DNA from 3 places in the Aurantimonas litoralis genome. Region 3 is predicted to be linked to each of the others. Evidence: riboswitches for the same ligand, from Rfam matches in the RefSeq annotation. Region 3 holds a riboswitch; each other region holds the start of a gene.
What was found. A riboswitch is a leader RNA that binds a small molecule or an ion and turns the genes downstream of it on or off. The one in region 3 is predicted to bind thiamine pyrophosphate.
Positions count from the first base shown of each region.

Region 1: another riboswitch for thiamine pyrophosphate. It lies ahead of thiO (glycine oxidase ThiO); the one in region 3 lies ahead of thiB (thiamine ABC transporter substrate binding subunit).
Region 2: another riboswitch for thiamine pyrophosphate. It lies ahead of thiC (phosphomethylpyrimidine synthase ThiC); the one in region 3 lies ahead of thiB (thiamine ABC transporter substrate binding subunit).

Region 1 is NZ_JAPFBM010000005.1:323,548-333,270, reverse strand. It holds gene fabB (beta-ketoacyl-ACP synthase I) at 1-704, shown strand, start outside; gene fabI (enoyl-ACP reductase FabI) at 719-1,564, shown strand; gene N7I30_RS13475 (thiamine phosphate synthase) at 1,593-2,264, opposite strand; gene N7I30_RS13470 (thiazole synthase) at 2,261-3,058, opposite strand; gene thiS (sulfur carrier protein ThiS) at 3,103-3,300, opposite strand; gene thiO (glycine oxidase ThiO) at 3,297-4,274, opposite strand; TPP riboswitch at 4,424-4,549, opposite strand; gene N7I30_RS13455 (DUF2937 family protein) at 4,610-5,122, opposite strand; gene N7I30_RS13450 (LysR substrate-binding domain-containing protein) at 5,248-6,141, opposite strand; gene N7I30_RS13445 (hypothetical protein) at 6,236-6,544, shown strand; gene pnp (polyribonucleotide nucleotidyltransferase) at 6,649-8,781, opposite strand; gene rpsO (30S ribosomal protein S15) at 9,081-9,434, opposite strand; gene N7I30_RS13430 (GNAT family N-acetyltransferase) at 9,646-9,723, shown strand, end outside.
Region 2 is NZ_JAPFBM010000003.1:223,448-233,170, reverse strand. It holds gene N7I30_RS08610 (glycosyltransferase family protein) at 1-9, opposite strand, end outside; gene N7I30_RS08605 (glycosyltransferase family 4 protein) at 9-1,169, opposite strand; gene N7I30_RS08600 (glycosyltransferase family protein) at 1,166-2,431, opposite strand; gene N7I30_RS08595 (adenylate/guanylate cyclase domain-containing protein) at 2,611-3,966, shown strand; gene N7I30_RS08590 (GNAT family N-acetyltransferase) at 3,971-4,813, opposite strand; gene N7I30_RS08585 (polysaccharide deacetylase family protein) at 4,810-5,592, opposite strand; gene N7I30_RS08580 (hypothetical protein) at 5,668-5,844, opposite strand; gene thiC (phosphomethylpyrimidine synthase ThiC) at 5,954-7,762, opposite strand; TPP riboswitch at 7,884-8,011, opposite strand; gene N7I30_RS08570 (septal ring lytic transglycosylase RlpA family protein) at 8,322-8,711, opposite strand; gene N7I30_RS08565 (alkaline phosphatase D family protein) at 8,933-9,723, opposite strand, start outside.
Region 3 is NZ_JAPFBM010000001.1:748,602-758,324, reverse strand. It holds gene N7I30_RS03645 (hypothetical protein) at 1-28, opposite strand, end outside; gene N7I30_RS03640 (YkgJ family cysteine cluster protein) at 156-488, opposite strand; gene N7I30_RS03635 (vWA domain-containing protein) at 653-2,416, shown strand; gene N7I30_RS03630 (hypothetical protein) at 2,443-2,850, opposite strand; gene N7I30_RS03625 (diguanylate cyclase) at 3,055-4,137, shown strand; tRNA gene N7I30_RS03620 (tRNA-Arg) at 5,266-5,342, opposite strand; gene N7I30_RS03615 (thiamine diphosphokinase) at 5,419-6,060, opposite strand; TPP riboswitch at 6,270-6,366, shown strand; gene thiB (thiamine ABC transporter substrate binding subunit) at 6,417-7,451, shown strand; gene thiP (thiamine/thiamine pyrophosphate ABC transporter permease) at 7,482-9,110, shown strand; gene thiQ (thiamine ABC transporter ATP-binding protein) at 9,107-9,723, shown strand, end outside.

The DNA of each region.
Region 1 (9,723 bases), on a different contig from region 3:
ACGAGACCATCCAGATGGGCAAGCAGGATGTGATGTTCGCCGGCGGCTGCGAGGATCTGCACTGGACCCTGTCGGTGCTGTTCGACGCGATGGGCGCCCTGTCCTCGGACTTCAACGACCGCCCGGAGATCGCCTCGCGCGCCTATGACAATGCCCGCGACGGCTTCGTCATCGCCGGCGGTGCGGGCGTCCTCGTGCTGGAAGAATACGAGCGGGCCAAGGCGCGCGGCGCCAACATCGTGGCCGAACTGGTCGGCTACGGCGCCACCTCCGACGGCGCCGACATGGTCGCCCCGTCCGGCGAGGGTGCGGTGCGCTGCATGCGCCAGGCGATCGGCCATCTCGACGGCCCGATCGACTACATCAACCCCCATGCCACCTCGACCCCGGTCGGCGACCGCATGGAGGTCCAGGCGATCCGCGAGGTCTTCGGCGACAACATCCCGCCGATCTCCGGCACCAAGTCGCTGACCGGCCACAGCCAGGGCGCCACCGGCGTGCACGAGGCGATCTACTCGCTCCTGATGATGAAGCACGGCTTCCTCGCCAAGAGCGCTCATATCGACGAACTCGATCCCGAGTTCGAGGGCATGCCGATCCTGCGCGAGCGGGTCGACAATGCGAAGATCGACCGGGTCCTGTCGAATTCCTTCGGCTTCGGCGGCACCAATGCCTGCCTCGCCTTCCAACGCGTGACGGACTGAGGTTTGGTGGGCACATGACCGATCTGATGAAAGGCAAACGCGGGCTCATCATGGGCGTCGCGAACCACAATTCCATCGCATGGGGCGCCGCCAAGGCGCTGGCGGCGCAGGGCGCGGAAATCGCCCTGACCTATCAGGGCGAGGCCTTCGGGCGGCGCGTGCGCCCGCTCGCCGAGGAGATCGGCAGCAAGCTGGTCATCCCCTGCGACGTCGAGGACACCGATTCGCTCGACCAGGTCTTCGCGACGCTGAAGGAGGAATGGGGCACGATCGACTTCGTCCTCCACGCCATCGCGTTCTCCGACAAGAGCGAACTCAAGGGCCTCTACGCCGACACGACGCGGGAGAACTTCACCCGCACCATGCTGATCTCCTGCTTCTCCTTCACGGAGGTCGCCAAGCGCGCCGCGGAGATCATGACCAATGGCGGCTCCATGGTGACCATGAGCTACGGCGGCGCCGTGCGGGTCATGCCGAACTACAACGTCATGGGTGTCGCCAAGGCCGCGCTCGAAGCCTCGGTGCGCTATCTCGCCGCCGATTTCGGACCGCGCAACATCCGGGTGAACAGCGTGTCGGCCGGACCGGTGCGCACGCTGGCCGGCGCTGGCGTCTCCGACGCCCGGCTGATGTTCAACTTCCAGCGCCGCAACGCGCCGATGCGCCGCAACACCTCGATCGAGGAAGTCGGCGGCGCGGTGCTCTACCTGATGTCGGAGCTGTCGAACGGCGTCACCGGCGAGATCCACTATGTGGATTCGGGCTACAACATCATGTCGATGCCGTCGCTCGAGGAGCTGAAGGCCCAGGAACACCGCAAGGCGGTCGTCGAGGGCGAGGACGAGAGCGGCGGCAAGTAGCCGCCCTCCCCACTCACAGCCTCAAAGCCTATCGCCGGTAGGGCGCGGTCGCCGCGAGCCATTCGCGCGCCCGCGCTTCCGGGTCCGCGGCCCGGGTCACGTCGGTGACCACCGCGGCGCCGTCGGCGCCCTGCGCGAAGACCTGCGGCAGCCGCTCCACGGTGATGCCGCCGATCGCCACCAGCGGCAGATCGCCGATACGCTGGCGCCAGACGCCGAGACGCTCGGGCGTCTGCGGCGCCCATTTCATCACCTTCAGCTTGGTCTGCCAGACCGGCCCCAGCGCGACGTAATCGGGCTCGGCGGCCAGCGCCACGGCGAGCTCGGCGCTGTCATGGGTGCTGATGCCGAGCTTCAGGCCCGCCGCACTGATCGCCGCCCGGTCCGCCTCGGCCAGGTCCTCCTGCCCCAGATGGACGACATCGCAGCCCTCCTCGATCGCCAGCCGCCAGAAATCGTTGATCACCAGCAGGCAGCCATGGGCCGCGCAGACATCGCGCGTGCGGCGGATCTCCTGCCGCAGCCTTGCCGCGTCCAAGTCCTTGGCGCGCAATTGCAGGAGCTTGACCCCGACCGGCACCAGCCGCTCGGCCATCTCGGCATCGTCGACGATCAGGTAGAACGGATCGAGCCGTAGCCCCGTCCCCGGCCGCTCCTCGGCACCGCGCTCCCCACTCCGATGTCCCTCCGCCCGGCTCATCGCGAACCTCCCGGTCCGCCGACATCGCCGAGCATCGCCTGCCCCAGCATCGGCGTCGAGGGCGCCGCCATGTCGCGCGGCGCCATCGGGTCCGCCTCGAAGGCCAGCCGGCCGGCCTCGACCGCCAGGGCAAAGCCCCGCGCCATCGCCACCGGATCGCCGGCCTTCGCGACCGCCGTGTTCAGGAGCACGCCGTCATAGCCGAGCTCCATGGCGGCGGCCGCCTGCGACGGCAGGCCGAGCCCGGCATCGACCACCAGCGTCACGTCGGGAAAATGCGCCCTGAGCTGGCGCAGGCCGTAGCGGTTGTTCAGCCCGAGCCCCGAGCCGATCGGCGCACCCCAGGGCATCAGCACCCGGCAGCCGGCCTCGACCAGCCGGTCGGCGACCGACAGATCCTCCACCGTGTAGGGCAGCACCTCGAAGCCCTCGCCGGTCAGGATGCGGGCCGCCTCCACCAGCCCGAACACGTCGGGCTGCAGGGTCTCGGCGTCGCGCACCACCTCCAGCTTGATCCAGTCGGTGCCGAAGATCTCGCGGGCCATCTGGGCCGTCGTCACCGCCTCGCGGGCCGAATGACAACCGGCCGTGTTGGGCAGGACGTCGAGGCCGAGGCCGCGGATCAGCTCCCAGAAGGCCTGGCCGGCCCGCGCCTCGCCGGATTCGCGGCGCAGCGAGACGGTGACGATACCGGCCCCGGACGCCTTGATCGCATCGGTCATCATCTGCGGCGAAGGATAGAGCGAGGTGCCCAGCATCAGCCGCGAGGCGATGCGGCGGCCATAGATGTCCATGCCGGTCACGGCGTGCGCCGTGTCGGTGTCGATCGTGTCCATGCTCAGCCTCCCTTCATCGGGGCGATGATCTCGATGGCGTCGCCCTCGGCAAGCCGCACCGTCCCGCGTTCGGTCTTCGGCACGAAGTCGCGGTTCAGCGCGGTGGCGACCACGGCGCCCTCATAGCCCAGTTCGACGAGCGCCCGGTCGAGGGTGGCGGCCTCGACGCTGCGCTCCTCGCCATTGACGGAAATTCTCATGATGCGTCCTTCAGCGTCTCTGCGAAGATTTCGGCGGCGGCCTCCGCCGCCATGGCCGGCGACAGCAGGAAGCCGTGGCGGTACAGCCCGTTCAGGCTGATAACCCGGCCGCTCCGCGTCACCTTTGGCAGATTGTCGGCATAGGAGGGCCGCAGGCCGGCGCCGGTCTCCACCAGCTCGGCCTCGGCAAAGGCGGGATGCAGCGCATAGGCGGCGTTGAGCAGCTCGACGGTGCCGCGCAGGGTGATGCCGCGATCGTCGTCGCTTTCCAGCATGGTCGCGCCCACCATGAACAGCCCGTCGGCGCGCGGCACGACATAGATCGGCGAGCGCGGATGCAGGAGCCGCACCGGCCGCGCCAGCGACACCTCGTTGGTGCGCAGCAGCACCATCTCGCCGCGCACCGCCCGCAACCGCGGCAGCTCCGGTCGCGCCGCGATGCCGCGCGCATCGACGATGCGATCATGGTCGAGGTCGGCGGCCGCGACGCGGCTGCCGAAATGCAACGCCACGCCGCGTTCGAGCAGCCGTTCGGCCAGCGCCTCCAGCGTGCGGCGCGGATCGAGATGGGCTTCCTCGGCAAAGAACAGGCCCTCGCCGAAACGGCCGGCGAGATCGGGCTCCAGCGCGGCGATCGCGTCGGCGTCGAGCCGCTCATGACCCTGCGTGCGGCGGGCGAAGCGGGCAAGGTCCGCGCGGTCGCGCCAGGGCGCCAGCACCAGCGTGCCGTGGCGCGCGACGTCCGGTACATGCCGCGACCACCAGTCGATCCCCGCCAGACCCGGCGCGACGATGGCCGCATCGGCGCTCTCGGCCTCGCAGTGCGGCGCCAGCATGCCGCCGGCCAGCCACGACGCGGCGGCGGTGCCAAGCTCGGGCGCCGCCTCGTACAGCGCGACATCGGCGCCCCGCTCGGCGAGTTCCAGCGCGGTGACAAGCCCGGCAACGCCGGCCCCGATGACGGCAACCCGCATGGTCAGGCCCCGCCGATGCAGCAGGCGTCGTGCAAACAGGCGACCCGGTCGGCCATTGTCTCGATCCTCCTCGACGCGTCTCGGAGATCCGGGTGATGGGCAGGGGAAAGATCGGCGGCGCGGCGCTCGCCGGCGGCGAACCGCATGCCATGGCCACCGCATTCCATCCCTCCGCCGGTCTCAACCGGATCAGGTTCGAAGGGTCGCCACGCGCTCACGCCTTTCGGCGGCCGATGGCCTCTCAGTTCCCTGCCGGAACTCCCCTTGGATGGACGGAATCTGTGCCTCCCAGGCGGCGCTGTCAACGCCGCCGCGCCAAGATCGCGGTCGCGGGCTCAGCTCGACGGCAGCCGACGCTCGCGGCGGCGTCGGCGCATGCGCGCGGCGCCATGGCCGCCGGCGCCGATCGCCCAGCCGAGGGCGAAACCCGCGACCGCCAGAAGCAGCCCCTCGACGGTGATCGGCAGGGCCGGCCGATAGTCGGCGGCGGCCCGCTCGGCGATCTCCCAGTCCGGATCGCCGGCCGCGACGAAGGGGCGGAACAGGGGCGCCGATTCGGCGACGCTGCGATAGCGCCGCTCCACCGCGTCATACCGTGCGATCGTCTGTTCGGCGTCCGTGCCCTGGCGCGCGACGAAGGCGTCGCGGTTCTCGCGCAACCGCGTGACGGCCTCGCTGCGCGACAGGTCGGAGGCCGCGGCACTGGCGTCGAAACGCTCGACGACCTTGCGCAATTCATCGACGGCGCCACCGAGGCGCTGCAGATATTGCTGGGTGAATTCCAGCGACTGGCTGGAGACGAGCCCGAGAAACAGCGCCGCCACGACGCGGATGATCAGCCCCGGCATTCCCTCATCCTCCCTCAAGGCTCCCCAACGCACCGGTCGCACAGAATGACCGCCGGCCCCGCGTCAGACGACGCGCCCCCGGCCACGATACGCCTGCTGCCTGATCATACCAGTCCCCGCGCCTGTCAGGCGAACAGCCGGGTGCCGCGTTCGGCGATGGCGCAGAAGCTGGCGGTCACATGGGCGGCCAGCGCATCGGCGACCGGGCCGGCGCCGTCGCGGCGGGCCAGCGTCATGCGGTAATTGCCCAGCGGCGGCAGGCCGCGCTCGGCGCCCAGCTGCACGATGTCGTCCGACACGACGCTGATCGGCAGCGGCGCGATGGCCAGGTCGGCGGCGACGGCCGCAAGCTGGCCGGTGCAGAACTCGCTGGTATAGGCGACGCGGTAGTCGATATCGCGGGCGTCCAGCGCCGCCAGCGCCATGCCGCGCCAGGCGCAGCCGGCATCGGCGAGGGCGAGCGGCAGCGGCGTTTCGGCCACGGCGAGCCCGCCGCGCGCGCCCACCCAGACCAGCGGCTCGGAATGGATGTAGTCCGGCCCGTCGAGGCGTTCGTCGTGACTGTAGACGGCGAGATCGAGCTCCCCGGACCAGCAGCGCCGCCGCAATTCCTCGGTGCGGTCCAGCCGCACCTCCACCTCGACCTTAGGATGGGTCCGGGCGAAGCGCCGGAGGATTTCCGGCATGGCGACCACGCCGTTGTCATTGGGCACGCCCAGCCGCACGCTACCCTCGCAGCAGGGCGACAGGAAGCGCGAGAAGGCCTCGTCGTTCAGCTTCAGGAGGCGGCGGGCATAGCCGAGGAAGATCTCGCCGTCGGCGGTCAGCGCCACGCTGCGGGCGTCGCGGCGGAACAGGTCTCGGCCCACCATGTCCTCCAGCTTCTTCACCTGCAGGCTGATCGCCGACGCGCTGCGATGCACCCGCTCGGCGGCCCGCGAGAAATTGCCGGTGTCGGCGATCGCCACCATCGTGCGGGCGAGGTCCATGTCGAGATTGGGCAGACTGGGGGTCAGCACAGGCGGAGCCTCCTGTTAGCGAAACTTGCCGCTAGGCTTACTCCTTCTCGTTTGTCTCATCAATGAGAAACCCTCACATTCGGCCCATCGGCAATTGGAGGTTCTCATACTGCATCATTCGGCCCTGCCCCAGCCCATCCGGCTCCACGAGGAGACGACCGGTCAACCCGGCCTTGTCGGCTGGCTGCATAACTGGACGGTGGAGAAGCGTCGGCAGCGGCTTTGCCGCGACGCCTTCAACACCCTTTTGCGCGTCGACGACCATATCCTGCAAGACGTCACCGGCCTGACCCGCCCGCAGGTCGAGGAGGTCGCGCGGCTGCCGCTCGCCCTCCACGCACTCGAGGCGATCGCCCGGCTGCAGGAGCGCTCGTCGCGGCGGCGGCACCGGCGGTCCGCCTGACGCGTAGGCACCGATCGGGTCCGAAGGTCGCGACCCTTACCCCAACGAAAAAGGCGCGCCCCGAGGGACGCGCCTTTCATTCTGTCAGCGAAGAGACGGCCTGATCAGGCGGCGTCTTCCTCGCCCTTCTTGATCTCCTGGCCGGTCTCCTGGTCGACGACCTTCATCGACAGGCGAACCTTGCCGCGCTCGTCGAAGCCCATCAGCTTGACCCAGACCTTGTCGCCTTCCTTGACGATGTCGGTCGTCTTGGCGACGCGATCGGCGGCGAGCTGCGAGATGTGGACGAGACCGTCACGCGAACCGAAGAAGTTCACGAAGGCGCCGAACTCGACGGTCTTGACGACCGTACCCTCGTAGACTTCGCCGACTTCCGGCTCGGCCACGATCGAGTGGATCCACTTCTTGGCCGCCTCGATCTCCTTGCCGGAGGACGATGCGATCTTCACCGTGCCGTCATCCTCGATGTTGATCTTGGCGCCCGTCTTCTCGACGATCTCGCGGATGATCTTGCCGCCAGCGCCGATGACGTCGCGGATCTTGTCGGTCGGGATCTGCATGACCTCGATGCGCGGGGCGAACTCGCCCAGCTCGGCGCGGCTTTCCGACAGCGCCTGGCCCATCTCCTGCAGGATGTGCAGGCGGCCGCCCTTGGCCTGGTCGAGGGCGATCTGCATGATCTCCTCGGTGATGCCCTGGATCTTGATGTCCATCTGCAGCGAGGTGATGCCCTCGGAGGTGCCGGCGACCTTGAAGTCCATGTCGCCGAGATGGTCCTCGTCACCAAGGATGTCGGACAGCACCGCGAAGCGCTCGTCTTCCTTGATCAGGCCCATGGCGATACCCGCCACCGAACGCTTCAGCGGAACGCCCGCATCCATCAGCGCCAGCGAGGTGCCGCAGACGGTCGCCATTGAGGACGAGCCGTTCGACTCGGTGACCTCGGAGACCGCGCGGATCGTGTAGGGGAACTGCTCCGGTGCCGGCAGCATCGGACGCAGGGCGCGCCATGCCAGCTTGCCGTGGCCGATCTCGCGGCGGCCGGGCGAACCCATGCGGCCGGTCTCGCCGACCGAGTACGGAGGGAAGTTGTAATGGAGCAGGAAGCGCTCCTTGTAGGTGCCGGTCAGGGCGTCGACGAACTGCTCGTCCTCGCCGGTGCCGAGCGTGGCGACGACCAGCGCCTGGGTCTCGCCGCGGGTGAACAGTGCCGAACCGTGGGCGCGCGGCAGGATGCCGGCCTCCGAGACGATCTTGCGGACCGTCTTCAGGTCACGGCCGTCGATGCGGCCGCCCGTGTCGAGGATGTTCCAGCGGACGATCTTGGCCTGCAGCGACTTGAAGACGGTGCCGACCTGTTCCTTGGAGTACTTCGTGTCCTCGACGCCTTCCGGCAGGAAGTGGCCGGTGACCTTGGCCTTCACCGCGTCGACGGCGTTGTAGCGCTCGGTCTTGTCGGTGATCTTGTAGGCGTCGCGCAGCTCGCCTTCGACCAGCTGCAGCATCTCGGCCTCGAGCGCCGAATAGTCGGCAACGACGTGCTCGCGCGGCTCCTTGGCGGCATGCTCGGCCAGCTTGATGATCGCGTCGATCACCGGCTGGAAGCCGCGATGGCCGAACATGACGGCGCCCAGCATTATATCTTCGGCCAGCTCGTGAGCTTCCGATTCCACCATCAGGACGGCGCCCTCGGTGCCGGCGACGACCAGGTCGAGCTGCGACTCGGCCATCTCGTCGACATGCGGGTTCAGCTTGTACTCGCCGTTGATGTAGCCCACGCGCGCGCCGCCGATCGGGCCCATGAAGGGCACGCCCGACAGGGTCAGCGCGGCCGAAGCGGCGACCATCGCCAGCACGTCCGGATCGTTCTCCAGATCATGCTGCAGGACGGTGACAACGACCTGGGTCTCGTTCTTGTAGCCCTGGGCGAAGAGCGGGCGGATCGGACGGTCGATCAGGCGGGAGACCAGCGTCTCCTTCTCGCTCGGACGGCCTTCGCGCTTGAAGAAGCCACCCGGGATCTTGCCGGCGGCGAAGGTCTTTTCCTGGTAGTTCACGGTCAGCGGGAAGAAGTCGAGGCCCGGCTTGGGCTGCTTGGCCGACACGACGGTCGCCAGAACGACGGTCTCGCCGTAGGTCGCCAGCACGGCGCCGTCGGCCTGACGGGCGATCTTGCCGGTCTCGAGGGTGAGCGGACGTCCCGCCCAGTCGATTTCCACCTTATGGGTATCGAACATGTTCTTGCCTTTTCATCCTGCGCGCCGAAACCGCTTTCTAGTGGTCATGGGCGGCGCGCGTTGCGGTGCCGAAACGCATCACGGGCAAGACGACGGGAGGCTTCACTTGTGGCACGCGGCGGGGGCGACCCGCATTCGCACCGGAAGCATCCGGCAATCCTGCCCCGTGACCGTTCGAAGGGTCGGACCTGCGAGCCTTGCGGGCGCGCCGGGTACCGGGGCATGACCGCCTCCGACGTGCGGAAGCGGCATAAGCGGCGGGCCGGAAGCGTATCGCCCCCGGCCCGCCGGAAAACTGACTAGCGGCGCAGTCCGAGACGGCCGATCAGGGTCGTGTAGCGCTGCTCTTCCTTGGACTTCAGATAGTCCAGGAGGCGGCGGCGCTGGGAGACCATCTTCAGAAGGCCACGACGCGAGTGGTTGTCCTTCTTGTGGTCCTTGAAATGCTCGGTAAGGTTGGTGATCCGCTCGGTCAGGATCGCAACCTGGACTTCCGGCGAACCGGTGTCGCCGTCCTTGGTGGCGTATTCCTTCATGAGCTCGGCCTTGCGCTCAAGCGTAATCGACATCGGATTCCCTTTCTTGGAAAATGTGAGGGTTGGTCGCCCTGGCCGGGATGTCGTCCAGCGAGGGCCATGAACAGCGCGGGGCAGGCAAACCGCCCGGCGCTGCGGCGCATATACGCGATCTCGGCCCACAATGCTAGCCGCGACCGGCCGTGGCCCGTTTCGCCCCATCGCTGCCGCCGATCCGCCGGCATAGACATTGCCGGCTAAGCAAGCATTTCGCCATCACGATCGCGTCAACCGAATATCAACAGGGTCACCGGTAACAATGCTGCACGAAACGGGCGACCCTGATCCCATGCCAGCAGCATCAGACGATCACGACCTGCGTATCGCCTGCGAGAAGAGCTTCGACTTTTCTGGCCCGGACTATGCC
Region 2 (9,723 bases), on a different contig from region 3:
AACGCGCATCAGGCCGTCTTCGCCTTTCCTGTTGGTGTGGGCCGCCCAAGCGTGTCGGACAGCGCCGCGTCGAGCGCCGCAGAGGCCGCCGCCAGCGAATGGTGCCGCTCCGCCCGTCTGGACGCCGCTATGCCCATGCGGGTTCGCAGCTCCGGATCGAGCATCCGGCCCACCGCCGCGGCGAAGGCCTCCGCATCGCCCTCCGGCGTGAGCAGTCCGGTGACGTTGTCCTCGACAATGCCGGAGACGCCGCCGCTGTTACCGGCCACCGCCGGAAGCCCCGCCGCCTGCGCCTCGAGCAGCGCCATGCTCCAGGATTCCTTGATCGCCGGCCAGACCGTGAGATCGGCCGCGGCGAAAAGGTCGGGCATCTCATGGGGCGCCGCGGCACCATGGAACGCCACCCGGCAGGACAGGCCGGCGAAGGCGGCGCGCACCTGCGGCTCGGCCGGACCGGCACCGACGATGAGGCCGTCAAAGGCCGCGCCGTCGAGCCGGCCCAGAGCCTCCGCCAGCAGGCGGTAGGAGGTGAGCTTCTGGTCCTCGCGCATCATCGCCGCGGCGATCAGCCAGGGCCGCTCCGGCGACAGGCCATGGCGTGCGGCCAGGGCCGCGCGGGTGTCGGTGCGCCGCGCGGCAGCCGCCCGCCAGGGTTGGGTATCGACGAAGGGCGGCAGCGCCCGATAGGCCGTTTCATCCCCGAGCCAGGGCATGACGCCTGCCTTGTCCGCCGGGTTGAGGCCGATGACGAGGTCGGCGCGCGACAGGGCCGCGAGGCTGGCGTCGAACCCCTGCGCCCAGCGCCCGCCGCGCTGCTTGCCGGCGACCGAGGCTTCGGCGACGACATAGGGAATGCCGAGCGCCGTGGCGACGCGCGGTCCCAGCCAGTCCGGCGCCTTGTGGTAGAGATGGTAGGTGAACCAGAGGTCGATCCGGGGCTTCGCCACCCTGCCCTGCCGCAGCAGCCGCTCGGCCAGCCGGCCGCCGATCGCCTGCAGCCGCGCCTGCCGCGCCGGATCGCCGCGGTCGTGGCTGCGAAAGCGCGACGGCACCAGGACCCCGTGGCCGGCCAGCCGCAGGGCGTCGATGAGGCCACGCGCCACGGTGCGGTCGCCGGATGGCCGCGGATCGTCGGGAGATTTCATCGGCGCGTAGAACGCGATGTTCATGCAGTGCCGGTCTTGGGCAGGGTCCGGGCGGGCGCCCATTTTTCGTCGCCGGCGGCGTTGCGGCTGGCGCTGCCCGAATGGCGCCCGGCCGCGATGTAGCCGTCGGCCAGCTCGCAGATCGTCTTGAGGCCATCGAGAATGCCGTCCACCGCCACCGAACGCGGTCGCGCCTGACCCGGCAGCGCGCGGATGGCATCGGCCATGGCGCCGGGATTGTCGATCTCGTCGTCCAGCAGCATGGCGATCAGGCCGAGCTCCTGGGCCTGGGAGGCGCGGATATACTGCTCCAGCCGGGGCTGGCGGCGCGGCACGACCACGGCCGGCTTGTCGAAGGAGAGGATCTCGCAGAACGTGTTGTAGCCGCCCATCGCGACCATGCCGGCAGCACGCTCGATCAACGGCTCGATGCTGGCGGCGAAGGTGATCAGGTCGACGCTGTCGAGCCGGGCCGCGCGGCGCTGGAAATCCGTCTGGTAGCCGGTCTCCATGAAGGGGCCGAGAACGATCTTGGCCCGCACGCCGATCGACGGATCGGTCTCGTAGGCCCGCAGCACCCAGTCCACCAGCTGGGCGCCATCGCCGCCGCCGCCGGTGGTGACCAGCACATAGGGTCGCTCGCCGATCCGGATGCGATCCGGCAGCGCGCCCGAGGGCTCGTCCGCGCGCTGCAGATAACCCGTGAAGGTCGCCTTGCGCCGCACCGCGTCCGAAACGCCGATATCGGCCAGAGGATCGCAGATTTCCGGCAGCCCGTAGATCCAGATGTCGTCGTAATAATTCTCGACCGCGCCGAAGGCCTCCTTGCGGGTCCATTCCTCGATCAGCCGCGACGGCTCGTCCATGATGTCGCGCAGCCCCAGCACCAGCCGGGCGCCGGTGGTCTTGAGGTGATGCAGCGTCGCCTCGACCTCGCCGCGCATGCCGAGCGGCTCCTTGTCGACGATGAAGATGTCGGGATCGAAGATTTCGGCGGTCGAGCGGATGATCGCGCTGCGGATCTCGGTCAGATCCTCCAGCGACAGGCCCGGATTGGACGGCGCGTAGGTGTCGGCGCCGAGCTTGACGACGCCGGGCACGCGGATGAAATCCACCTGTGGCGGAAAACTGAACGAGCCGACGACGGGCGAGCCTGCTACGATGAGGATCGAGATGTCGGGCCGGTGCGCCACAAGGGCCTGCGCGATCACCCGGCAGCGGCGCAGATGGCCGAGACCGTAGGTGTCGTGACTGTAGATGAGAACGCGCGGAGGCCGGGCTTTCATCAGATACTCCTGCCGCTCCGACCCTGCTCGACCGGGACACACTGGCCATTTTCCGGCCCTGACGCAAGCGCGCGTGTCCCCGGGGAAACCGCGCCCGTCTACCGCCGCGACGGATCGACCGCAATGACCACAGCCGGGGACGGAGCGTTCATGAGGGCCAGTTACCGGGCGAAACCGACGTGAGCAACCGAAACAAGCTGCTGGCGCCCTTCGCCCGGCGCGAATCCAGTCGCGCCATTCCCGAGCGCGTGCGCGAGGTCGTAGATCGCTTCGAAATCCGCAGCGAACGGTTGATCGGTTGGGTCCAGCTCGGCATCGGCCTGTTCATCACCGCGCTCTATCTGGTCTCGCCGCGTCCGGTGGACAGCGAGATGCAGCATCCGGTGCCGATCAGCCTCGCGGTCTATCTCTGCTTCACCGCCCTGCGCCTGTTCCTGTCCTACCGGATCCGCCTGCCGGCCTGGTTTCTCGGCCTGTCGGTCCTGGTCGACATCGCGCTGCTCTACGGTCTCGTCTGGTATTTCCATGTCCAGTACGGCCAGGGCGCCAGCTTCTCCCTGAAGGCGCCGACGGTGATGTATGTCTTCGTCTTCATCGCCATTCGCGCCTTCCGCTTCGATCCGGCCTGGGTTCTGGCCACCGGCGCGGCCGCGGCGCTCGGCTGGGTCGGCCTGACGCTCTATGCCATCGACGCCGAGGGCACCGACGCCATCACCCGCAGCTTCGTCGCCTATATCCACGGCGACGGCATTCTGGTCGGCGCCGAGATCGACAAGATCGTCGCGATCCTCGTCCTGACCACGGTCCTGGCGCTCGCCCTCGTGCGGGCCAAGCGGCTTCTGGCGGCGGCGACGCTGGAGCATATCGAGCGCGAGGAGATCCGCCGCTTCCTGCCGGCCGATGTGGAGCGCGCCATCGTCACCTCGCCGGAATCGGTGGTGGCCGGCGACGCCGAGGAGCGCGAGGCCGCCATCGTCATCCTCGACATTCGCGGCTTCACCGGCTTCATGGCCCGGCACGACCCGCGGCAGGTTGTCGAGGTGCTGGTCGGCCTGCATGCCCGCATCGTGCCGGTGATCGAGCGCCATGGCGGCATCGTCGACAAATATCTCGGCGACGGCCTCTTGGCGACCTTCGGCGCGACGAGGCCGTCGCGGACAGCCGCGGCCGAGGCCCTCGCGGCCCTCTGCGAAATCCTCGCTCTGTCCCGGGAGTGGGCGCGGGAGATGGAGACGCGTTTCGGTCCGATCGGCCTGCGCGTCAACGGCGCGGCGACCGCCGGGACCGTCGTCTTCACCGCGCTCGGCGACGAGCACCGGCTTGAATACACCGTGATCGGCGATCCGGTGAACCTCGCCGCCAAGCTGGAGAAGCACAACAAGGTCGAGCAGACCCTTGGCCTGACCACCCAGGCCAGCCTCGACATGGCGCAGGCGCAGGGGTTTCGCCCGCCCGCTGCCGCCAGCCTGACCCGCCTCGACCGCCGGCAGGTGCAGGGTGTGGACGCCCCGCTCGACCTCGTCGCCTTCGCCTGAGTGCTCAGGGCAGCTTCTGGTCGAGGAGGATCACCTCCGAATGCAGATGGTCGACGTCGCGGGGCGCGACATCCGCCGGGCGATACCAGCGCGGCAGCCTGATCGTTTCCACCGTGCCTTGATCGTTGCCGGGCGTCATGAAGCGGGTGTCGATGGCGAGGACGCCGCGCTCGCCGGTCACGATGCTGTCGGCAATATCCTGCGCATGCGCCGACAGGAACGCCGGATCGCTGGCATGCAGGATCTCGTGATAGGCGATCGCCTCGCCCTTCAGCTTGCGCTGCCAGACCAGCCACGTATCGCCGACGAAGGCATGGTGCAGGTCGAAGCCGGCATGGGCGTCGAGGACCGTCCGCTGCGCCGGATCGAGCCGGTCGCGGATCGCCGTATCCCGCAGGACCGGCAGACGCCCCGGCGCCCCGCTCGGCCGGAACAGGCTGCGGCTGTCGTCGAGCACCGAAAAGCCCAGTGCCCGGATCTTGCGGCCGGTGGCCCGGCGGGCGGTCATGGTCTGGTAGGTGACGCCGGGCTGCGCCATGCCCGAGCGCAGCAGATCGTCGCCGGTGCCGTCGCCGCGATAATCGGCGAGGAGATACCAGGAGGACAGATCGCAGAAGCGCCGCAACTGGCCGCCGATCATGCGGTCGCTGTAGATCGTGCCCATGAAGCCGACGATATGCCCGCCATCCTCCACCAGCCAGCCGCGCTCGACGCCCTCCGGCCGCCAGGGATAGTCGAGCAGCCGGGCCCAGCGCTCGCGCGGGATCCTGGCGTTCATGTGGGTGTGCAGGAGTTCGACCACCGCGGCGATGTCGCCGGCTCGTGCGGGTCGCACGATCGCGCTCATCGGACCAGTTCGTCCGTCGGTGCGCCGGCGAACAGTGCCCCCGCGTCACGCCATCGGACCGCCGGATGAGCGGCGAAAAGGGCCAGCAATTCGTCGAGAAACGCCCAGGTCTCGGCGTCGTGGTCGAGATGGTGGGTGAGGATGCCGAAGGGCTCGGCCGGATCGCTGCGCCCGAGCCGCCGGTCGGCAAGGCGCTCGGCGGCCAGCCGGACCAGCTTGTCATGCCCGGCGAAACGGGCGCCGCCCTTCCAGGTGAGAAGATCGAGATGGGCGTTCACATGGCGGCAAGCCACGTGTGGCGAGACGGTCTGCCGCGGCCCGAACACCGAGATGCCGGCATAGCCCATGGCCGGCAATGCCTCGGCCACCGCCGGCTCGATCCGATTCCAGGGCGGCACCATCACCGGCACGAAACGGTCGCCGAATGCCGCCGCCAGGCGGCTGCGCCCCTCGTCGAACTCCGTCAGCACCTCGGCCAAAGGCCGGTCGCCGCCGCATTCCACGGCGCGTCCGCCGGGCGCGGCATGGTTCCTGTGGGCGTGGCCATGCTGGAGGACGGTCAGGAGCGGATCGCCGCGATGGGCGACCAGGCTGTCCGCCAGACCGGCCGGAATGACCGCCAGCGCCAGCGGTGCGGCATGGCGGTGCGCGGCGGCGACCAGCGCCTCGAGCGCCGGCGTCGCGGCAATCGCATCGTCGTCCCGCCACCACATGTCGATCCGCCGGTCGGCATCGTGCCAGGCGTCGAGTTCGCTCAGAAGGTCGTCAGCGTTCCGCATGGCGCGGCTTTAGCGGCGATCGGGCGTCCGGGCAATTGCTGCGCGGCGCGACCGATCGGCCAGAGCAGGAGACGGTCAGTCTCTTTCTTCGTCTTCCTCGGCGTCCTGTTCGTCGTCCGGAACATCGGTGCCGATCAGCCGCTCGTCGGGCTCTTTGCCGGCAAAGGAATTGTCGGTGCGCTGCAGCGCATTGTCGAGGACGCCGCCATCGGCGGGCTTTTGATCGTGTCTGGGGGCCTTCGGATCGGCCATGGTGCGTTCTCCTGATGCAGTCGAACGCCTAACCACCCGAAGGCCCGCCCCGTTCCACCTTGGGGACACGGGAGGCGGCAGCGCGCCGCCGCCTCCGTTTCGCTGCGCCCTACTCGGCCGGCACGTCGCCGGCGGGCATGTAGAGATCGCCGCCTTCGCGATATTTCTGCGCCATCTTCTCCATGCCCTCCTTCTGCGCCTCGGCGCGGATGTCGTGGGAGATCTTCATGGAGCAGAATTTCGGACCGCACATGGAGCAGAAATGCGCCACCTTGTGCGCCTCCTTGGGCAGCGTCTGGTCGTGGAAGGAGCGCGCCGTCTCCGGGTCGAGGGAAAGGTTGAACTGGTCCTCCCAGCGAAACTCGAAGCGCGCCCGGCTCAGCGCGTCGTCACGCAGCTGCGCCGCCGGATGGCCCTTGGCGAGATCGGCGGCATGGGCCGCGATCTTGTAGGTGACGACGCCGACCTTCACGTCGTCGCGGTCCGGCAGGCCCAGATGCTCCTTCGGGGTGACGTAGCAGAGCATCGCCGTGCCGAACCAGCCGATCATCGCCGCCCCGATGCCCGAGGTGATGTGGTCGTAGCCCGGCGCGATATCGGTGACCAAGGGTCCGAGCGTGTAGAACGGCGCCTCGCCGCAGACCCGCATCTGGCGGTCGACATTCTCCTTCACCTTGTGCATCGGCACATGGCCCGGCCCCTCGATCATCACCTGGCAGCCCTTGGCCCAGGCGATCTTCGTGAGCTCGCCCAGCGTGTCGAGCTCGGCGAACTGCGCTGCGTCGTTGGCATCGGCGATCGAGCCGGGGCGCAGGCCGTCGCCCATGGAGAAGGACACGTCATAGGCCCGGCAGATATCGGCGATCTCCTCGAAATGCTCGTAGAGAAAGCTCTCGCGATGGTGGTGCAGGCACCACTTCGCCATGATCGAGCCGCCGCGCGACACGATGCCCGTAGTGCGGTCCACCGTCAGCGGAATATGGGACAGCCGCACCCCGGCATGGATGGTGAAATAGTCGACGCCCTGCTCGGCCTGCTCGATCAGCGTGTCGCGGAAGACCTCCCAGGTCAGGTCCTCGGCGATGCCGTTCACCTTCTCCAGCGCCTGGTAGATCGGCACCGTGCCGATCGGCACCGGCGCATTGCGGATGATCCAGTCGCGGATGTTGTGGATGTTGCGGCCGGTGGACAGGTCCATCACCGTGTCGGCGCCCCAGCGGATCGCCCAGACCATCTTCTCCACTTCCTCGGCCATCGAGGAGGTGACGGCGGAGTTGCCGATATTGGCGTTGATCTTGACCAGGAAGTTGCGGCCGATCGCCATCGGCTCGACTTCCGGATGGTTGATGTTGGCCGGGATGATGGCGCGGCCGGAGGCGACCTCGTCGCGCACCCATTCCGGGGTGATGAAATCCGGGATCGCCGCCGAATACGGCTCGCCGTCGCGCTCCAGCGCGCGCTTGGCCTCGGCACGCCCGAGATTTTCGCGGATCGCGACGAATTCCATCTCGGCGGTGACGATGCCGGCGCGGGCATATTCGTACTGGGTCACGGCGCGCCCGCCCGTCGCCCGGCGCGGTGCGTTGCGAACCGGAAATTCCGGCGTCAGCTTCTCGGCCGGCAGATTGCCGTTGTCCTCGGGCTGCACCGCGCGGCCCTCGTAGAATTCGGTGTCGCCGCGGGCCGCGATCCAGCTCTCGCGGATGCGCGGCAGGCCCTTGGCGATGTCGGTCTCGACCTGGCTGTCGGTATAGGGGCCGGACGGATCGTAGACGATGACGTCGGGCTCGCCCGCGGTCGGGTGCACGGTGATCGCGCGCATCGGCACGCGGATGTCGGGAAAGGCCGTTCCGGCCAGGTAGATCTTGCGGGAGGCCGGCAGCGGGCCGGCGGTGACGGTGGGTGTCACGGCATTCATCTTGGTTCTCCAGTCGCGCTCGCGTCGGAGATCCAGTTCTGCTTTCGGTGATCGAAAACTCTCGTCGGCCTGTCGGATCGCCCCTGTTGTCGGGGGCTTGGCCCGCATTGCGGGCCGGAGAGGTCGGCGGCTTTCCCATCCCTACGCCAGTATGAACTGGATCAGGTTCGTAGGGTCGCCGCGCGCTTCGCCGATGATCGGCAGCCGTCGGCCTCTCAGTTCCTTGCCGGAACTCCCCTTGGACGAGCGGACGGTAGCAGTCCCCGTGGGGGTGTCAACAGCGGTTGCAGCGGTCGTTACCGAACACCGGCGCGAGACACGAAGAGGCAGAGAGAAGGAAGACGGGAAGCAGGATCGGCAGCGGCCGATCGGGACATCGCGGCGGCGATGCAGGCGATGCGCCGCGGGCCGGGACGACCGGGAGGTGGTCAGGGGTAAAGCCCGAGCCAGAGCCCGCGATGCGTGTCGCGGGCGGTCCGCGGCGCAAGCGGCGCCGTCGGACGAGATGTGTCACATGCGGGCGGCCAGCGCCCCGTCATGCGGCGGCAAAGCCGAGACCCTAGAGGATGTCGAGGCTGACCTTGGCGGTGCCCGAATGGATCATGCCGATCTTCGATGCCGCGGCGCGCGACAGGTCGATGATCCGGCCGCCATGATACGGGCCGCGGTCGTTGATGCGCACGACGACGGACTTGCCGTTGCGACGGTTGGTGACGCGCACCTTGGTGCCGAAGGGCAGCGTCTTGTGAGCCGCCGTCATGGAATTCATGTTGAAGCTTTCGCCGTTCGCCGTGCGGCGACCATGAAAGCGCTTTCCGTAATAAGAGGCGGAACCCGAGGCCGCGGACTTCGTTTCGGCTACGACCGGAGTGATTGCGGCGGAGTACGAACCGACCATCGTTCCGGCGAAAAGCGCGGCCGCGAGAGCGGCCTTCGGCAGAAACTTCATTCTTGGCATGTCCTTGAGATGCGACGTTTGCGACGCCGCTTCCTTCGTCAATTCCTGTGACGAGAAAAAGGACGGACTCTGGCAGCAATAGGGTCTTTCTACGACAGCGGAACTTTTCGGGCCCTGGCGTATCGTCCTGAGCCCAAACGAGGAATTTCCGTCCGAGCCCTGTACTGAATGCGACAGCGATGTCGCATTCGCGCCGATGTCGCCTTAACCGGTCAGACTGCCAGCTTCGGGGTCCGGCCGCTGTCTTCGAGTTCCCATTCGGCCTGCCAGTCCATGCCGTCCTGCGACAGGACGAGGTAGTTGCGCTCGCTCGTATAGGTCGCGCGGCGCGAGGGCAGCGGCCGCAAGCGGATTTTCCGGCCGCGCAGCGGGCTCTCGCCGACCCGCGCGAGAAGGCCGAGCGCAAACGGATAGGCCGGCCCGGGCGCCGGATGGGAAATGCCGGACGCGACGAGCTGGTGCATCACACTCCCGTTCAGAAGCCGCATCTCGCCGCGCGTCGCCAGGTGGATTTCGCCGGAGACGACCACGAGCCCGCCAACGGCCCGCTCGGCGCGATCGGCCAGGCATTGCAGACAGCGGATCCATTCGCGCCGATGTGCCCGGCTCTGCCACTGGTCGCGCAGATCGTCGGACAGCTTGGCGACCCGCGGCACGATGCCGGCGACCAGCTCCGCCCAGCTCAGGCGCGGCCCGAGCACCGGCACGCTGGACATGAGCACGATCCGGTCCGGCTCCGGCGTCGTTTCCAGCGCCGTTTCGAAGCTCTTCCATCCGACCGGCCCCATCACCCTGTCGGGACGGCGTTCGCTGCGCAGGTCCGGCGCGAGGATCGTCAGGCCCGGATAGCGCACCGCAACGCCCAGGCTGCGCGCCTGCCGGTCCAGCGCGATCGCCGGCAGATCGGCCTCGTCCGCCGCCAGCTGGAAGATCAGGAACATTTCGCGCGCCGCCTCGAACAGACCGCGCCCGACGGGACTGTCCAGCAGCGCTGTCGGATGGC
Region 3 (9,723 bases):
CGGGTCTTGCGGCGGGCGGGGTCGACATGGGCGCCTCCTGAATGCGGTCGTGGCACGGGGTCGGGTCAGAACCCGAACCTGCCTGTCAGGAGTATATGTGCCAGTCGGCCGAGATTTCACGCCGGCAAGATCGCCGGTAAGCGGGGGCTGTCGTCCTAGACTGCCTCGCCCGTTGCCGGCAGCATATCACAGTCGAGCCCGAAACGCTGCCGCGCCATCCGGCAATCCTCGCCCCCGGGAACGCATTCGCGGCAGACCTGCGGCCGCAGCGCATAGATCGTGCAACCCGTGCCGGTGCCAACCACCCCGGAAAGCGCGGCGCAACGGTCGTTCTCGCAGCGCATGCCGCTGAGATCGCTCGCCACCAGCGCGGCCGGAATCAGGTCGAGCGCGGCGTCGCTCTCGATGGAAAAGCGGGGCCAGTCGGCCGAATAGGCGCAGCAGGCGCCGCAGGCCTGACAGTCGAAGACGGCATCGGACGGGGTCATTGCGGGTGTTCTTGCAGCCTCGGCCGGGGCGGTCAATGCGTTCGGCATGCGGGAGGCCTGGACGTGGACCATCCGGCGGATTGTCGGCTGTGGCGAAACCATATGGAAACGGACCATAGGTAAGGTTTGCGCGCCAGGAATCGGCCGTTGGGGAGATCGATCTCGTGAAAAGCGCATCAGGCAAGCGGTTCTGGACGGCGGAATCCGGGAATGTGGCGGTTGTCTTCGGACTGACCCTGCCGATCCTCGCCTGCTGCATGGGCGCTGCGGTGGACATCTCCGGGATCTACGCCTCGAAGCGCAACCTCCAGCATTCGGTCGATATCGCAGCGTTGGCCGCCGGCCGGGAATATTCCAACAACCAGCAGGACTCCCACCTGTCGAAGGTCGCCGAAGGCTATTTCTTCGAGAACGCCGGAGCCGATGCGCGCGCCAACACCGACTTCAGCTATGACGGCATCTTCAACGAGGACGGCTCGACGGTTCTGCAGGTGTCGGCCGCCCGCCGGCATCCGACCATCTTCGGCGACCTCCTCTCCTTCGTGACGGCCGGCGAACTCGACTGGCGCGCGTTTCCGCTCGCGGCCCGAAGCCAGATCGTCGTCCAGAATCAGTCCATCGAACTGGTCATGGTGCTCGACAATTCCGGCTCGATGACCGGCCGGCCGAAATCCGGTGGCGGCAAGCGCAAGATCGACACCATCAAGGATGCCGCCATCGGTCTCACCGATCAGTTCCTGAAAGGCGCCGCATCCTCGACCCTGAAGCTGCCGGTCCAGTTCGGCGTCGTGCCCTTCGCCGCAGCGGTCAATATCGGGCCGGACAATCACGACGCGAAATGGATGGACACCAAGGGACGATCCTCGATCCACAACGAATATCTCGACTGGGCCAATTGGAAGACGAGCCGCGGCGTCAATCTGGCGGAGCGAAGCCCGACAGGCGACTACTGGCAGGAGATATCTTCTAAGACGCCGCTGACGCGGTTCTTCGTCTATGAGAACGCCCACCACAAGAACGAATTGGGGCCCTGGTTGGGCTGCGTGGAATCGCGACCGAACGGGCTGGCGATCACGGATGCGGAACCCAACTACGCCAATCCTGACACGCTGTTCGTGCCGAGCTTCGGCCCTGACGAATACGATGGCAACAAGGGCGACAACGACTATCTGGAAGATGACGGCAGCCGCTCGATGCGGGCCGAAGCGGCAATGTCGGTCCAGTCGAAGGTCGCAAAATATTTCGACGGCAGCGACTTGCAGCGTGGCAAACACCCTGGCCCGAACCGTGGCTGCCGGTCGACACCCGTCACGCCGCTGACCGACAACCAGACCACGATCAATGCGGCGATCAACGCCATGGATGCGGATGGCGAAACCAACATTCCTGAAGGCATCGCCTGGGGCTGGCGGCTGTTGTCGGCCCGCGAACCCTTCACCCAGGGCCGAGCCAACGACGCCAAGGACAATCTGAAGGTCCTGGTGCTAATGACCGACGGCGACAACAATTACGGCAGCGACGAGAACGACTACAACGAATCCGGCTACGGCACCTTCGGCTATGCCAGTACCTACGACGCCTATGGCAATCACAGCTGGGGACGCATTTTCGACGACACCAGCACGACCAGCAAGCGAGCGAACCGATCCAGCTTCGTCTCCGCGATGAACGAGAAGGTCGCGGCGATCTGCCAGAACATCAAGGATGACGGGCGCAAGGCCACCGGCGAGGACGGGATCGTCATCTTCACGATCGCCTTCGATCTCAATGATGGCTCCTCGGTGAAGAAGCTGATGGAGCAGTGCGCATCCTACGGCATCACCGATCCGACGAAGAAGCTCTATTACGACGCCAAGAGCTCGAGCGACCTGATGGCGGCGTTCGACTCCATCACCGAACAGGTCTCGAGCCTGCGCATCGCAAAATAGCCTGCAGCCTCCCCGGGGAGGGGACGCTATTGCGTATCGAGCGTCAATTCGAAGCGTTCGACGACGCTCGGTTGGATCACCCCGGCGGTCATCGTGACCAGCACGATCTGGGCGTCGAGGCTGTCCCCGGCCTCCATGGCGCGTTCGATCCGCTCGCCGACCCGCAATGCCAGATCGACGTCGTTGGCGCCGGCAAAGCCTTCCGCACCGATCATGCAATAGCCAAGGATCTCGGCCGCGGCACGGTAGGCCTGCGGCGCGGGAAACGCCCCGATCGCATGATCCTGCATCAGCCTGACCACCGTCAGCTTCACCGCTTCCGGCACCATCCGGGGATGCAGGTCGACGGAGCGCAGAGCGCTGTCGAGCTGTTTCAGGTCTTCGGATCGCCCGAAGACGCCGAACAGGCCGAGGGACGATCGTTGTCTGGTCATGGCGCGATCCTGCATCGACGGCATTGTCCGGTCACGGGCGGCGGCCGCACGGCACTGAAGAAGGCCTCGGCCAACCCGTCTAGCCGCGGGCCCGAATTTCTTCTGCGACCGATAGCCGTGTCGTTCCCGGTGTTTGTGGCTTCGTAACCCGTCGCGGCTATTGCAGATAGAGGCGGCAGGATCGGAGCCAGAACTTTGCCAAATATGGGTTTCTTTCTCGGCGTCGTGAACGGCCTCGGCATCTTCGCGCTGGTGACGATGATGTATGGCTGGGCCCTGCGCAAAGCCGAGCCGGGGCTTGGGCGAAGCCTTGCACTGGGCCTCTTGTTCGGTGTCGGGGCATCGCTGTCGATCGCCAATGCGGTCGAACTGGCGCCGGGCCTGCGGATTGACCCGCGGGCGGTCATGCTGGTCCTGGCGGCCCCATTCGGCGGACCGGGAGCCGCGACGGTGGCCGCGCTGGTCACCAGCCTCTTCCGGCTGCATCTCGGCGGTTCGGGCACGATGGGCGGGATCGCAAACATCGTGGCCACGGCGGGTATCGGTGCCTTCTTCGCCTATTTCGTCTTTGAGAAGATGCAGCCGGCCCGCACGCGCGATCTCTTGCTGCTCGGCCTTCTCTGCAATGTGCCGTTTCTCTTCATCCTGACGGTGCCCGTCGACAACGCGTCGGAGATCTTCCTGCGGACGATCGGTCCGATGACGGTTGCCGACGTGATCGGGGTTCTTGTCCTCGGGCGTTTCCTCTGCAGCGAGCGCAAGGCCTTCGTCTTTGGCCGGGCGCTGGAGGCGGAGGCGTCGACCGATCCGCTGACCCTTCTGCCAAATCGCCGCCATCTGGAGCGTCGCACCAGCGAGATGGTTGAAGTGGCGCGGCGCAATGGCCGGCCGATCTCGGTGCTCGTCATCGATATCGACCGGTTCAAGCAGGTCAATGACACATATGGCCACGATGTCGGGGACACGATCCTCTTGAAGGTGGCGGATGTGGTGCGGGCCAATGTCCGCAAATCCGATGCGGTTGCCCGCTTCGGCGGCGAGGAGATCGTCGTGGCGATGGCGGATGCCACCCCGGCAGCGGCCCTGCAGACCGCCGAACGGATCCGGCTTTCCGTGGACGACAAGGTCTTCCATGGCGACCAGGAGAACGGCAACGTGACCGTCAGTGTCGGCGTCGCCACGCAGGAGGGGGAAGACCTGTCCTTCAAGCGCCTCTTCAAGGCCGCCGACGAAGCGCTCTTCCTCGCCAAGGACCGCGGCCGCAACCGCGTGGAAGTCGCGATATAGGGAAAGCCGGCGGCGGGCAGAGGGAGTGTACCAGTTCCGACACCGGCGACGGGGTGGCATGAGGATGCGGCACAGGTTTGACCAGGGCGTCCGGTCGGGTCCGCCACTAACTCGCCGAGGTCTTCTGAAGAGATTAGAAAAGTAAACCGATCAATGACGATAACGCGCTCCAGACCGCCCAGAGGATAACCCCGGTCGTGATTGCCAGTAGCGTCGTTGCGAGCAAGCAGCCTTTCAGGAAGTCGTAATCCCAGGTGACGCTCACAACATCGTGCGGACGCCGGGCAGTCCTCTCCGCCGGGCGTTGGAGCGCCTTCTGCGTTGCTGACGAATTCTCAACATTGGTTTCGGCCGACATGAGGATGCGAGAACGATTCTGGCCCCCTCGCTGTATCAGCGTCGGAGCAGACGTAGCCGTTAGCGGGCGAAGATCAAAAGGCGAGCGGCGCAGGTCGATACTAATGGGGATCCAGTGATGCCACGCAAAGATCCGTCTCATGAAGTCCATGAATGTATGCATGTATTTTGGATTGGTTCTTTCTGGCTCATCCATCCTGAGTGGATGGCCTCACTGTTTGGACTGGTCCTTTGATCTACGACGCAGGCGGATGGACCACATAAGGAGAGAGCGTCAATTCAGGGACGGATGCTTACGGCGAACTCCGGCTGTAAGCATCACCATTGTTGGCCGCGACCTAGTGCTCTCACTCCGCCGATACCCCGAGACAATTAAGGTGCAACATCACCGGTTGGCCTGCATCTCACGTCATAAACAGATTCGCGTTGTATTTCTGAGCGCACACATCCCATCCCCTCACTGCAGATGCAAGTGGCCTTGTTTGGATAGAGTGTTAGATGACCCCTGCTTACTAAAATACTTAACGGTTACGGGGAGTTCACGGTGAACCGGTGCGTTGAAGGCGCGCTGGCGGGGCGTTGCATCGTGCCGAAGTGTGCGAGGCCAGCGTCAGCACTAGCAATCGAAGCAACGCTTTGGGAGAATCGGCACATTAACAGACTGGGATCAGTGGCTGCTCAACGCGGTGTATTCGGTTGTAGCTTGTATATCCCCGTGCATGGGTACGCGGCGAGGAGATCGCATGGCCCTGCCGCAGGGCGCAAAGCAATTGGTGATCCCGACTGGATTCGAACCAGTGACCCTCAGATTAGGAATCTGATGCTCTATCCTGCTGAGCTACGGGACCGACCGCGCGCAACCTAGTCGAAGGCGCAGGGTTCGCCAAGTCTGCTCGCGAAGCTCTTGTGCGGCGATATTGCGGATCAGCGGACCTTGGGATCGGCCTGGGCGACGAGCAGCGCCGTGCCCTCGCGGATCGTCACGGCGATCGGCCCCAGCGCTTCGTTCGATTGTGTGAGGATCGAGTGGAATGGCAGGTCGACAGCGTCGAGCGGCCATTTCGCGCCGGAGATCGTCAAGCCAGAAAGATCCGAGAATTTCAGGATCGAGAACTGCGTGCCGGGCGCAAGATCGAAGGCTCGGCGGTCCGGTCCCAGCGGCCAGGCGCGTTCGATGCCGTCGAACAACTCCACGTCGATGCCGCGGGCGGCATAGCGCAGGGCCAGGATCAGATGTGCGAAGGCGTGGTCGCTGCGCGGGCCACCGAGCGCGCCGACCAGCAACAGGCCGGTCGCGCCCCGCGTCAGCGCCGCCTCGATGGCGATCTCGCCGTCGGTCATCGCTTTGTCGCGAGGATAGGGTTCGCGGGGGAGGCTGGTCAGTTCGATCGCCGGCCGCGGCGGGCTGGAATCGAAATCGCCGACCCAGAGTTCCGGCGTCACCTGCAGTTCCCCAGCATGGCGCAGGCCGTCATCCGCGGCGATGACCCGTGTGCCCTCCACCGCATCGATCAGCGCAGGGGTGGGGGCGATATGGCCGGCAAGGAGAATGGAAAAGCGCGACATCGCGGCTCGCCTACAGCATCGGGCCGCAAACGCCAATCGGCTGCCGCGACATTGCATTCGGATCGTCGGGGAGGCATGGCCTGCCTGCCGCGCCGGACGCAGCCTTGCGGTCCGACGCGAGGGCTCGGCATTGGGGCAGGGCGGAGCTGTCCCTTGGTCCAGAGGTGCGGCTGCCCTTGCCGGCAAGCGGCGTGACCTCTAAGTCTTCCCATGCTCACACGGGGTGCCTTCGGGCTGAGAGGCGCATGCCGACCCGTCGAACCTGATCCGGCTCATACCGGCGGAGGGATGCGGGCGTCGGCGGGTGTTTCGCGGATGCTTTCGTTTCGAAGGCCGCCGTCTTGAAAGGCACCACAATGGCCCGACCCGTCTTCCTCCCGCCGCTCTCCGTTCGCCATCTCGGCGTTTGCGCCACCGCGCTTCTGGCCGGCATTACCGGAGCGGTCGCCCAGGCCGACAAGCCGGTGCTCACCGTCTATACCTATGAGAGCTTCACGCCCGAATGGGGGCCGGGCCCGAAGATCGAGGCGGGTTTCGAAGACGTGTGCGCCTGCGACCTGCAGTTCGTCGGTCTCGAGGACGGCGTCGCGATCCTCAATCGTCTCAAGCTTGAAGGCCCTTCGACCGAAGCCGATATCGTCCTCGGCCTGACCACCGATCTCATCCCCGAGGCCAAGGCGACCGGCATGTTCGCGCCGAGCGGGGCGGATCTCTCGGGGCTCGACGTGCCGACCGGCTTCTCGGACGATATCTTCGTCCCCTACGACTATTCCTATCTCGCCTTCGTCTACGACAGCGAAGCGATCGCCGAACCACCGGCGAGCCTCGACGATCTGGTCAATGGCGATCCCGAGGTGAAGATCGCCATCGAGGACGCGCGGACCTCGACACCGGGCCTCGGCATGATGCTGTGGATGAAGAAGGTCTATGGCGACGAGGCCGCCGCCAAATGGGCGCAGCTGTCGAAGCGCATTCTCACCGTGACGCCAGGCTGGAGCGAGGCCTATGGCCTGTTCACGAGCGGCGAGGTGCCGATGGTTCTCAGCTACACGACATCGCCCGCCTACCACATGATCGAGGAAGACACCGACCGCTATCAGGCCGCGGCCTTCGCGGAGGGCCACTACCTGCAGATCGAGGTGGCGGCGATGCTGAAGACGACCGAGACAGCCGAACTGGCGACGCGCTTCCTCGACTACATGCTGACCGCCGAGGTGCAGTCGCTGATCCCCACCACCAACTGGACGTTGCCGGTCGCGGACGGCATCGATCTGCCTGAAGCGTTTGGCCGCCTGGTGCTGGTGGACACGCCCCTGATGATCGATCCGGAAACCGTGGCGGCGAACCGCAAGGCATGGACGCAGGAATGGCTCGAAGCGATCGGCCGCTGACGATCGAGCGCGCGTCCCGGTGAGGCGTTCATGACCGGTGCTGCGGATCGTGCCTGGCGGATCGGCCTCGGCCTCGGCGCTGCCGGTATCCTCGTCGGCTTTCTGGCCGGTGCCTTCGTCGTGCTTCTCTTTGCGACCGGCGCCGTACCCGATTTTCGGGCGGTGGCCGGCGATCGCTATCTCCTCGGCGTCGTTCTGTTCACCCTCGAGCAGGCGGTGCTGTCGACCCTCCTGTCGGTGGTGGGCGCCATCCCGCTGGCACTGGCCCTGCATCGTGCCCGCTTTCCCGGTCGCCGTGCGGTGCTGCGCCTGTTTCTCCTGCCGCAGGTGCTGCCCGTGCTGGTCGGCGCGCTGGCGATCCTCACCATCTGGGGCCGCAACGGTCTCGTCTCCGATGCTTTCGCGGCGATCGGACTGGCGCGGCTCGACATCTATGGTCTCTCCGGCATCCTGATCGCCCATGTCTTCTTCAACCTGCCGCTGGCCGCCCGGCTGATGCTGGCCGGGCTCGACCGCGTGCCGGCCGAAAGCTGGAAGCTCGCCGGGCAATTGTCGCTGAGCCCACTGGCCACGTTCCGGCTTGTCGAATGGCCGGCCCTGCGCGGTGCACTGCCGGCGGCCGCGAGCCTGATCTTCATGCTCTGCGTCACCAGCTTCACTCTCGTGCTGGTGCTGGGCGGCGGGCCGGGCGCCACGACGCTGGAAGTCGCGATCTACCAGTCGCTGCGCTACGACTTCGATCCCGGCCGTGCGATCACGCTGTCGCTCGTCCAGATCGGCCTGACGGTGATCGTCCTGTGGCTGGCGACCCGGCTTGGCGGTGATGTCGCCGCCGGTTTCGGCCTGGGCGGCCGCGCATTGCGCTACGATCGCCGCAGTCCCGTACGTGCGGTGCTGGACGCGCTCGTGCTGCTCTTCGGCATCGGCTTCGTGCTGGCGCCCTTCGTCGCGGTGGCGGTGCGCGGACTGGAAGCGGACCTGGCGCGATTGCTGGCTGATCCGGCGGTCCATCGTGCCGCGATCACCAGCATCGTCATTGCGACGGCTGCCGCGCTTCTTGCGATGGCCGTCTCGCTGGCCATCGTCCTCGCCGTCGAGGCGCTGCGCCAAGCGCCCGGGGACCGGTTGACTTCACGCAGGCAGGCGCTCGGCAACGGGCTGGAGACGACGGCCAGTCTCGTGCTCGTCGTTCCCCCCATCGTGGTCGGGGCCGGCTGGTTTCTCGCGCTGCGGCAGGTCACCGACGTCTTTGCCGCTGCGCCCTATGTCGTGGTCGCCACCAACGCCGCCATGGCCGTGCCTTTCATCGTGCGCATCGTCGGGCCGGCGCTGGCGTCGGCCAACCAGGCGACTGGCCGGTTGGCCGACAGCCTCGGCCTTGCAGGTCTGTCGCGACTGCGGGTGGTGGACTGGCCGGTCTTGCGCGCGCCGGTTGCCCTCGGCTTTGCCTTCGCCCTGGCGATCTCGCTCGGCGATCTCGGCGCCATCGCCCTGTTCGGCAGCCAGGACCTGGTGACCTTGCCCTATCTCCTGCTGCAGCGCATGGGCAGCTATCGCACGGCCGACGCGGCCGGACTGGCGCTGCTCCTCGGCATCCTGTGCCTGTCGCTGATGGCGCTGGCCGAGCGCGGACTTGCACAAAGGGACCATCCGGCATGAAGAAGGCCCTCGTCCTCGACGATGTCCGCTTTGCCCATGGCGGCAGCGAGATGCGCTTCGATCTTGCGGTGGAGGCCGGCGAATGGCTGGCGGTCATCGGTCCGAGCGGTGCCGGCAAGTCGACTCTGCTCGACCTCGTCGCGGGGTTCGCTGCGCCCTCCGCCGGCACGATCGCCATTGACGGACGCGCAATGGCTGGTGTCGCGCCGGCGGAACGCCCGCTCAGCATCGTCTTCCAAGACAACAATCTGTTTCCTTATCTCGACGTCTACCGCAATGTCGCCCTCGGCATCGCCCCCGATCTGCGGGTGGCTGCTGCGGACAGACGCCGCGTCGAGGCGGCTCTCGACGCGGTCGGGCTGGCGGGCTTCGCCAAGCGGCATCCGGCCGAGATGTCGGGCGGCGAAAGGCAACGCGTGGCCCTAGCGCGGGTCTTCCTGCGGGATCGGCCGCTTCTCCTTCTCGACGAGCCCTTCGCGGCGCTTGGTCCTGCTCTTCGCCGCGAGATGCTGGCGATCCTGACCGAATTGCGGGTAGGGCACGCGGATCCGCCGGCGATCGTCATGGTCACGCACCATCCCGAGGATGCTGTCGGCCACGCCGACCGGACGGC